DNA from 2 places in the Thiocapsa bogorovii genome. Region 1 is predicted to be linked to the other one. Evidence: predicted binding sites of a transcription regulator. Region 1 holds the regulator's gene; the other holds the start of a gene.
What was found. Region 1 encodes sigma-54, which starts transcription at its own class of promoters, with help from an activator protein. Its sites were predicted from a motif close to TGGCANGNTNCNTGCTT; they were not measured.
Positions count from the first base shown of each region.

Region 2: a site for sigma-54 is predicted at 2,529-2,545, ahead of LT988_RS23745 (VPLPA-CTERM sorting domain-containing protein). Genes of this name have one in related genera too.

Region 1 is NZ_CP089309.1:3,097,441-3,102,411, forward strand. Features, by position in the region: gene lptB (LPS export ABC transporter ATP-binding protein) at 1-388, shown strand, start outside; gene LT988_RS14015 (RNA polymerase factor sigma-54) at 571-2,055, shown strand; gene hpf (ribosome hibernation-promoting factor, HPF/YfiA family) at 2,086-2,421, shown strand; gene LT988_RS14025 (PTS sugar transporter subunit IIA) at 2,657-3,106, shown strand; gene hprK (HPr(Ser) kinase/phosphatase) at 3,129-4,091, shown strand; gene rapZ (RNase adapter RapZ) at 4,148-4,971, shown strand, end outside.
Region 2 is NZ_CP089309.1:5,331,212-5,336,182, forward strand. Features, by position in the region: gene LT988_RS23735 (Hpt domain-containing protein) at 51-464, opposite strand; gene cysM (cysteine synthase CysM) at 684-1,574, shown strand; gene LT988_RS23745 (VPLPA-CTERM sorting domain-containing protein) at 1,775-2,446, opposite strand; gene prsK (XrtA/PEP-CTERM system histidine kinase PrsK) at 3,262-4,971, shown strand, end outside.

The DNA of each region.
Region 1 (4,971 bases):
CCGTAACCTGCGCTGCGAGCGCCTCCTCGAAGAGTTGGGAATCGCCCATGTCGGTGGATCGCTTGCGCTGAGCCTCTCCGGCGGGGAGCGGCGCCGCCTGGAGATCGCACGCGCGCTCGCGGTCGACCCCCTGGTGATGCTGCTCGACGAACCCTTCGCCGGGGTCGACCCGATTGCCGTCGGAGACATCAAGGCTATCGTTTCGCATCTGCGCGATCGCGGGATCGGCGTACTGATCACCGACCACAACGTGCGCGAGACGCTCGATATCTGCGACCGCGGTTACATCATCAGCTCGGGGTGCGTCATCGCGGCAGGCACCCCCGCCCAGCTCTTGGCCGATCAACAAGTGCGCGACGTCTACCTGGGCGCAGATTTCTCCATGTGAGCGCAAGCCCGCCACTTCACCGGCACGCGCATCCGTTGGATGCTCTTTCCGAGATGTTGGGTGTAAGATGGCCGGCATGCCTCGGCTGATGACGCCTTCACCGGACTCAAACGGCTGGAATCGAGCAGAATTGGCCATGGCCGCTACCTGATCGAACACATCGAAAAGCGCATCCGCGATCCATGAAGCAATCCATCCAGCTTCGGCTCGGCCAACACCTGACCATGACGCCTCAGTTGCAGCAGGCGATCCGTCTGTTGCAGCTCTCGACACTGGAGCTCCAGAAGGAGATTCAGGAGGCGCTGGACACCAACCTCATGTTGGAGGAGGGCGACGAAGCGGACCGATTCAACGTCGGCGAGCAGCCGCAAACGGGCACCATCCAGAGCGAGGATATCGAAACACCGCGCCTGGCGGTCGAGCAAACCGTCGACCGCGAGATCCACGCCGAATCCAACGAGATGCCCGACGAGCTGCCCGTCGACACGCTCTGGACCGATGTCTTCGACTCCTATCTGCCGAGCACGTCGCACGGATCCGACGACGGCTCGGACTACGATCCCTTTGCCCAACAGAGTCGCCCTCAGACCCTGCTCGACCACCTCGCTTGGCAGCTCAACCTCTGCAGGCTGAGCGAGCGCGACAATATGATCGCCCAAGCGGTTATCGATTCGATCGACGCCGACGGCTATCTGCGCATCGATATCGACGAGCTGCTCCTGACCGTCGACCATCCCGAGATCAGCGCAGAGGAGGTCGAGGCGGTTGTTCACCGCATTCAATCCTTCGACCCCCCGGGCGTGGGTGCGCGCAATCTCCCCGAGTGCCTGCTGATTCAACTGAGCCAGCTGCCTGCCCAAACGCCTTGGCGAAACGCTGCGATGGCGATCTGCCGCGACGGGTTCGAGTATCTGGCGAAGCGCGACGTCGCTTCCCTGGTCCGTCAGCTGAAGGAATCCGAGGAAGCCGTTGCCGGAGCGCTGGCCCTGATCCGACGTCTCAATCCGCGACCCGGAAGCCTGATCGCCGGCGCACCGGCCCAGTATGTCGTTCCCGATATCTTCGTGCGCAAACGCGAGGGCCGATGGTCGGTCGAGCTCAATCCCGAGTCAATGCCTAAACTCAGAGTGAACGCCGAGTATGCGCGCCTGATCCGGCGCGCCGATCAAAGCGCGGACGGCGTCACCTTGAAGAGCCATTTGCAGGAGGCACGCTGGTTCATCAAGAGCCTGGCCAGCCGCAACGACACGGTGCTGCGCGTCGGGGCGAAGATCGTCGAGATGCAGCAGGAGTTCTTCGAGCACGGAGACGAGGCGATGAGACCGATGGTTCTGCGCGATGTCGCCGAGGCTTTGGAGCTTCACGAGTCGACCGTATCGCGAGTGACGACACAGAAATACATGCACACGCCGCGGGGAACCTTTGAATTCAAGTATTTCTTTTCCTCGCACGTCAACACCGCTTCTGGCGGGGAATGCTCGTCGACCGCGATCCGTGCCCTAATCCGCAAGCTGATCGCCGGCGAGTCCGCGAGAAAGCCCATGAGCGACAGCAAGATCGCACAAGAACTCGCCGATCAGGGGATCAATGTCGCGCGGCGAACCGTCGCCAAGTACCGCGAGGCCATGGGGGTTCCACCCTCAAACGAGCGCAAGCGCCTGGATTAGCAGGCACTTTGAACAATAAGGAGTCAGCAGATGCAGATCAATTTGACGGGTCATCACATTGACGTCACCGACGCGCTGAAGGGCTACGTCGACACGAAGTTCGAGCGGCTTGCGCGGCACTTCGACCACGTCATCAACGCGCACGTCATTCTCAGCGTCGAGAAGCTCGCCCAAAAGGCCGAAGCGACACTGCATATCAACGGCAACAAGCTCTTCGCCGACTCGGTCCATGAGGACATGTACGCTGCGATCGACGGTTTGATCGACAAGCTCGATCGCCAAGTGCTTCGCCACAAGGAGAAAAAGAACGATCATCGCGCTACGAGCCCGAAGATCAGCGAGGGCGAAGAACCCGATCAGATCTGATGCACCAGGCGTCGCGAAGGCGCCTCCGAGACCCCCGATGGGCGCTCTTGCCCGTCGGAGGCATGATACGAACGGGATCGGTGAGGGTTGGCAGGCGGAATCGCCGACCCCGTCCAGACATCCGAGGATTCTCAGGATCCATGATCACATATTCTCGCCCGCCATCGCTGCGCGGGCCCCGTTTCAAGAGCCAGCCGAAGCGCCCGTTACCCGCGGCGCACGGGAGCCGATACCGATGCTCAGCCCGGAACTGATCAACGAGGCCCGAATCGGTCAGGGGCTTGAGATTTCCAGCAAGAAGCGCTTGCTCGAGACCCTTGCCGAGCTGCTCGCCAACGACCATCCGCGCTTGAGTACGGAGAACGTCTTCGAGCGCCTCCTCGAGCGCGAACGCCTCGGCAGCACCGGTCTCGGACACGGCGTGGCCCTGCCTCACGCGAGGATCAAAGAGGTCTCGCAGGTGATCGGGGCTTTCGTACAAACGACTCGGGGGGTCGATTACGACGCCGCCGACGGCGAGCCGGTCGATCTGGCCTTCGCGCTCTTGGTTCCGGAGACGGCGACCGAGGAGCACCTCCAACTGCTCGCCTATCTGGCAGGCCGCTTCAGCGAGTCCGCAACGCGGTCGCAACTGCGCGACGCCGACTCGCCCGCGGCGATTCTGGACCTTTTGAAGGCCACCTAGCGGTCAAGCCGGGCCGCCAGCGATGATCGAAAGCCTTCAATCTCTGATCGCTCAGACCGGACCCCGGCTGAAGCTGCGCTGGATCACGCCGGAGCCGACGGCCGCGCGTCCGCTGCGCGGCGACGATCCCGGAACCACCCGGCAGTCGCTCATCGGCTCACTGAACTGCATCCACCCCAATCGGCTGCAGGTGATCGGCAATGCCGAGCTGATCTATCTGGCGCACCTGGGCCGGACCGCCTTCGGCGAGACCGTGGAGAAGCTCTTCGGGGATCATCCGACCGCCGTCATCTTCTCCGACGGTATCGAACCGGAGCCCGCCTTCCGCGAGGCCGCCGAGCAGACACGCACGCCGCTCATCGGCTCCTCCCTGGGCGACGAAGAGCTGATCAACCACCTTCGCTACTTCCTGACCCATGCGCTCGCCGAGCGCCGCACGGTGCACGGCGTCTTCATCGAGGTCTTGGGCATGGGCGTCCTCTTGGTCGGTGATCCGGCCGTCGGCAAGAGCGAGCTGGCACTCGACCTGATCTCGCGCGGCCACCGGCTCATCGCCGACGACGCGCCGCGTTTCGCGCGCATCGCCCCGGAGACCTTGGAGGGGACCTGTCCCGAAGCCCTGCGCGATTTTCTCGAGGTTCGCGGTCTGGGGATCCTCAACATCCGCGCCATGTTCGGCGAGGGCGCCGTCGTGCGCAGCAAGACGCTGAACCTCATTATCGATCTCCAGCCGCTCGACCAGCAGCAGTTGGAGTGCATCGATCGACTCAGCGGCAGCCTCTCGGTACGCAACATTCTCGGGGTCGCCGTCCCCAAGATCACGATGCCGGTTGCGCCTGGCCGCAACCTGGCGATCTTGGTCGAGGCGGCCGTGCGACACCAGATACTGCGCATTCGCGGCTACGATGCCGGTGTCGACTTCGTCGACCGCCAGGCGCGCGCCATCAGTATCGATCGACCCGACCCGCCGAGATCACCGTTATGACCGGACCACCCGCAGAGGAGCACGGGCGCGAACGCGCACAGTCCGTCGGCAAGCCGATGAGGCTGGTCATCCTCAGCGGCCTGTCCGGCTCGGGAAAAAGCGTCGCGCTTCACACCCTGGAGGACGTGGGTTTCTACTGCATCGACAACCTGCCGCTCTTCTTGCTGCAGGATCTCGCTCTCGGACTGCACGAGGGGCTCGACGATGCCTTCACGATGACTGCGGTCGGGATCGACGTGCGGACCAGTCCGGGCAGCGGTCCCGAGGAGCTCCGACACCTTCCCGAGCTGGTTCGCTCGGCACGCGAGCGCGGTATCGGCTGCGACGTCCTCTTCCTCGACGCACAGACCGAAACCCTGATCAAGCGCTTCAGCGAGACCCGTCGCAAGCACCCCTTGACCGGCGGGGACCGCTCGTTGCCGGAGGCGATTGCGCTCGAGCGTCGCCTCCTCGAGCCGATTCGCAGCTGCGCGGATATTCGCATCGACACGACCCAGACCAACGTCCATGAGCTGCGCGATCTCGTGCGCAGCCGCTTGGTCGGCGGCGACTCCCCGAAGGCATCCATCCTGCTTCAGTCCTTCGGCTTCAAGCACGGTGTCCCCCACGATGTGGACTTCGTCTTCGACCTGCGCAGCTTGCCCAATCCGCATTGGCAACCCGAGCTGCGCCGCTTGACCGGACGCGATCGGCCCGTCATCGAGTTCCTCGATTCCGCCGAGGCGTTTTGCAGGATGCGCACCGACATCCAGGGGTTCTTCGACCGCTGGATCCCCAGCTTCGAAACGGACGGGCGCAGCTATCTGACGATCGCGATCGGGTGTACGGGCGGGCAGCACCGCTCGGTCTACATGACCGAATCCCTGCGGCATCATTTCGA
Region 2 (4,971 bases), 2.2 Mb from region 1:
CGAGCGCTCCGGATTCTTTGTAGGAAGGCGACGAACGATCGTCGTAGCGGCTAAGCCCCGGATTCCTCGGCGAGCCGGCCTGCATGGGCCTCGACAGCAGCGAGATCATTCGAGATCAGCAGAGGATCGCCCAAGCGTGCCGCGCGCTCCAAAGCCTCGATGGCGTCGTCCAGCGCAGGAACCCCGCAATACCGTGTTGCTCCCCGCACCTGATGGGCGTGCTCGGCGAGCCCAGGCCAATCCGACTCCTCGACGCAGGCGCGCAAGGCTTCGATCTCGGCGGGCAGCCCATCGAGCAAGGCCGCAAGCAGCTCTTGCGCGAGAGCAGCATCACCGCCGGCACTCTCGAGGGCAGCGACAGTGTCTCGAGCAGGCAATACCTTCGGTCTGGATCTGTAGCCCATCGTGCGTGCATGCCCGGTTGATGTCTTCTTGAATTCCCGTACTGTATCGGGAATGGGCATGCATCGTCTAGGCTGGCGCGGGGGCTCGCTCATTCGACCGGCCGCCTGGGCCTTGCAACAAGGGGCTCGTGACGCTCCGCGCCACATGCCGCGATGGCCGAAAGAACGAACGAGGCCCCGGTGCGGCTCCGCCGTGGCTTGGTCGGCGCCCGACGCAGTTGAAGATTCTCCCAAACAACCTTTATCCGCCCGGCGCGAAGCCGATGTGAGCAGAAGAAGATGTCTTACCCAACAATCGAAGACTTCGTCGGCAACACGCCCCTTGTCAGACTCCAGCGGCTTCCCGGCAAGACGGACAACCTGATCCTGGCCAAGCTCGAGGGCAACAATCCCGCAGGCTCCGTCAAGGATCGCCCTGCGTTGAACATGATCCGTCGAGCCGAGGAAAGGGGCACCATCAAACCCGGCGACACCTTGATCGAGGCAACGAGCGGCAACACCGGGATTGCGCTCGCGATGGCGGCGGCGATCAAGGGCTATCGGATGGTGCTCATCATGCCGGAGCATATGAGTGCGGAGCGACGCGGTGTCATGCGCAGCTTCGGCGCGGAGATCGTCCTGACACCCAAGGCGGGAAGCATGGAGGCGGCAATCGATCTGGCCAATGCGATGGAGGCGCGAGGGGAGGGGATCCGGCTCGATCAATTCTCCAACCCGGACAATCCGGCAGCGCACTACGAGTCGACCGGCCCGGAGATCTGGCGCGACACCGACGGGCGTATCACCCACTTCGTCAGTGCGATGGGTACGACCGGGACCATCATGGGAACCGGACGCTACCTCAAAGAGCAGAACCCGAAGATTCAAATCATCGGCGTTCAGCCGGAGGCCGGTTCAAGCATCCCCGGGATCCGACGTTGGCCCGAGGCTTACCTTCCGAAGATCTTCGATCCCGCGAGTGTGGATCGGATCATCGATGTTTCTCAAGACATCGCCGAGCAGACCGCTCGCGAGCTTGCCGCGCGGGAGGGAATCTTCGGCGGGGTGTCGTCCGGGGGCTGCGTCGCAGCAGCGCTGTCGCTCTCGCGGGAGCTGAGCGACTCCGTTATCGTCGCGATCATCTGTGATCGAGGCGATCGCTATCTGTCGACCGGAGTGTTTCCGGCTTAGGCGAACTCTGGCAACCCATTCGCCAGGCTCCGGTCCGGAGCCTTCACGCTAGAGGGGTGCGAAGGTTGTGCCGAGCCGTGCGAGGCACAACCCACCGTCGGCGGAAGTTGTGCTTCCTATCGTCAGCACAACCTACGGATTACTTGATCTAAGCCAGCGCGGTGACCGCCATCCGAGAGGATCGCGGGAACCTTGGTGCGCTATGACTCCCGATGCTTTTCGGAACGAACTTTTTTGCGTCGAGACACAGCCGCGAGCCCGATCAACGCGCTTCCGAAAAGCCAACCGGCAGCGGGGATCGGCACCGCGTTCACGGACACCTTCGCCACGTCGAAACCGTCTTTCGGAGAAGACGTATTCAAGCCCAGGTCGACAAGGAGAAGATACCGGAAAACCCCGTCTGCATTCAAAGTTCCGCCGTTCGGGGGCGAAGCCGCAAAGTTCCCGAGCTCGCCGAGCTTCGTCCATTGGCTGGGCTCGGCTGTCATTGCTGGGAAGCTTGGCTTCGAGAAGTCCCAGGAATTTCCCGCGTAGACCGCGACCTTCTCCGGCCAGTGCCTGCATGTTCCGGCACCCGTGTCGTTACATGTGTTGAATGTCGTCTCCCAGACCGTCACGGGCCCCGAAAAGGCTGTTCCAAATCCGAAGACGGCAGAGCCATTCAAACCTAAGCTTCGGAAAGTGCTAGTCGACCCGTCGAGTGCATTCGCGTTGAGGTGTCGATCATCTGCTTTCGTAATCCCCGCTTGTCCGAAGCCATACTGAAACGATGCCTGCGTCGCATCCACCCTCTCCGCCGTTGCAGGGACGCTGTGAAGGGCAAACGCGGAGATTGCCACCAAACCGACCAGATTCCGTGTCGCGATTCTCATTATTGAAATTCTCTTGAGCTGTTGTCGTCCGAGTTCAAGCGTCGGGCACTGGCATCAGCCGCAACCCCCGCACCGCTTGCTCTAGCAGAAAGCGTGCCTATCTTTGAGCCACGTGACGCTAGAGGTCCTGTCGCTGCTCGGACAGGGTTTGTGAAGCCTTTCATCGAGGACGATTGCGCCTGTTCGCCCTGCCCGGGCTGCCTGGAATTTCCGTGAGGAATTCCGAAAAAAATTTACAAAACAACAGATCACGATACTCCCGTCAATTCACGTGCCGGCGAGGAGTCACCGCCTAGGCCCGATAGCCTTCAAGCAGCGAACGGCCTCCTCTGCATGCGAGAAACACGTCGAGCTGCCCCGGCGGAGTTATCTCGCTGTAAAATATTTCGAAAAACGACCACATGGGACGCGGACCGGATCGGAAAAATCCAGAAAACAGTTCTCGACGAAGTCGCTGTAGAATAAAGAATTCTATTCATTCTGTCTCCGGTCCGCAGGTCGCTTCAGCACCGGTTCGCCGTCATGTCGGATTCCTTTACAACTTTCCGCCTTGGCGGTCCCGGACGCTGGACGCCCTCTCTTCGGCGCCGATTTAGGCTGCGGCGTTGACGTTCGGATCGATTTCGCTCGACTGGACCCTGAAGGGTGATCACATTGGAAAATCCGCGTGTGCTCGGTAGTCAAGGCTGTCGGTCAGTCGTTGCGACGGTCTTCGACCGTCATGCGGCGGCACAGGGCGACCACGCCGGAGACCATTGCGCTAGAATCTCCCCACCAGTCACGCTCCGTGACGATCCGTTCACCTAAGTCTTAAGATGTTGACTCCGCAAGCGACCGGGGAACTGGGCTATGCGCTCGTTGCGGTTCTGTCCGCGGGCCTCGCATTACTGCTATTGATAAGCTGGCGTGGGCGCATGCAGGGCATGCTGTTGGTCGTGGCCGTGACGATCAACGCGGTGTGGGCAACGGCGCTTGCCGTTCAAGTGACCTGGAAGATCTTGCCGATCGAGGTCATCTGGGTGTTGGAGTCCTTGCGGGCATTCGCCTGGATTCTCTTCCTGGCGCGTCTGCTGGAGTTTCAGATCCAGGAACGACCGGGGGCTTTGCGATTGCTGAAGCGTTTGCGGGGTGTCGCCGTCGCGATCGCCCTGCTGTTGTCTCTGCCGTTCGAGTCTTGGGTCTCGCCCTTCGTTGGCGAAGCCTATGAAATCGCGCTTCAGGCCCGGATGTTCGGGTACGTCGCATTGTCCGTCATCGGGCTGGTGTTGGTCGAGCATGTCTACCGCAACACCCTTTGGCAGCGTCGCAACGAGATTCGCTTTTTGTGCTTCGGTCTCGGTGCGCTGTTCGGCTTTGACTTCTATTTTTATGCGGATGCGATGCTCGTGAACCGGATCGATCCGGAGATTTTGCTGGTGCGTGGACCCTGGAACGTCGTCGTCATCCCGCTGTTGGCAATCTCCGCGGCACGAAATCCGCGTTGGACCGTCCATTTGTTTGTCTCGCGCACCTTGGTCTTTCATACCACGGCATTGGTGGCGACTGGGATCTATCTGGTGCTGATGGCGTTTGCGGGCTACTGGATCAAGATTCACGGCGAGGAGTGGAGCGGACCGCTGCAGCTTCTGTTCCTCATCGGGGCCGGGGGTGTGCCGCTTTTGCTCTTCTTTTCAGGGCACTTGCGGGCATGGCTGAAAGTTTTTATCGCCAAAAGCTTCTTTCGCTCCCGGTTCGACTATCGGCATGAGTGGATTCGGGTCACGCGGCGGCTGTCCGGACAAGAGCTTCACGTTGGTTTGCCGGAACGTATTGTCATCACCCTGGGAGAGCTGGTCGATCGGCCGGGCGGGGCGATCTGGGTCAGTGATGGAAAGGGGCGATTTCGCTGGGAAAGCTGTGTGGGCTGCAGCGAGGTTTGGATCGATCCGAGTTGGGATGCCGGGGAGTTCTGCCTGAGTTTGGAGCGTATCGGCTGGATTCTCGATCTGGCCGAATATGCGCGTGATCCCTCCCTGTATCCGGGGTTGGATGTACCGCCGTGGATGGGAGATCTCAGGAATTTTTCGCTCGCCGTTCCGATCCTGCACGAGCACCGGGTCCTCGGCTTCGTGCTGCTCGTCAAGCCGCTCGTCCCGCATCCGCTCAACTGGGAGACGATCGATCTGCTCAAGACAGCGGCAATGCAGGCCGGCAGTTATCTCGCGCTGGAGCAGACCGCCAAGGCCCTTGCGGAGGCCCACCAGTTCGACGGATTCAACCGGCTCTCGGCGTTTGTGGTGCACGATCTCAAGAATCTGGTGGCGCAGTTGACTCTCGTCGTCCGTAATGCCGAACGACACAAGAACAATCCGGCGTTCGTGGAAGACGCGTTCGCGACAGTCGGCAGTGCGGTCGAGAAAATGAATCGTCTCTTGCTGCAACTGCGCGGGGCAGGCTCGGGCGAGCGCGCCGATTCGGTCGATCTGCGCCGTCTGTTGCGGGATCTTGTTGCGGAGTCTGGACGCCGCGAACCCGTCCCGGTTCTC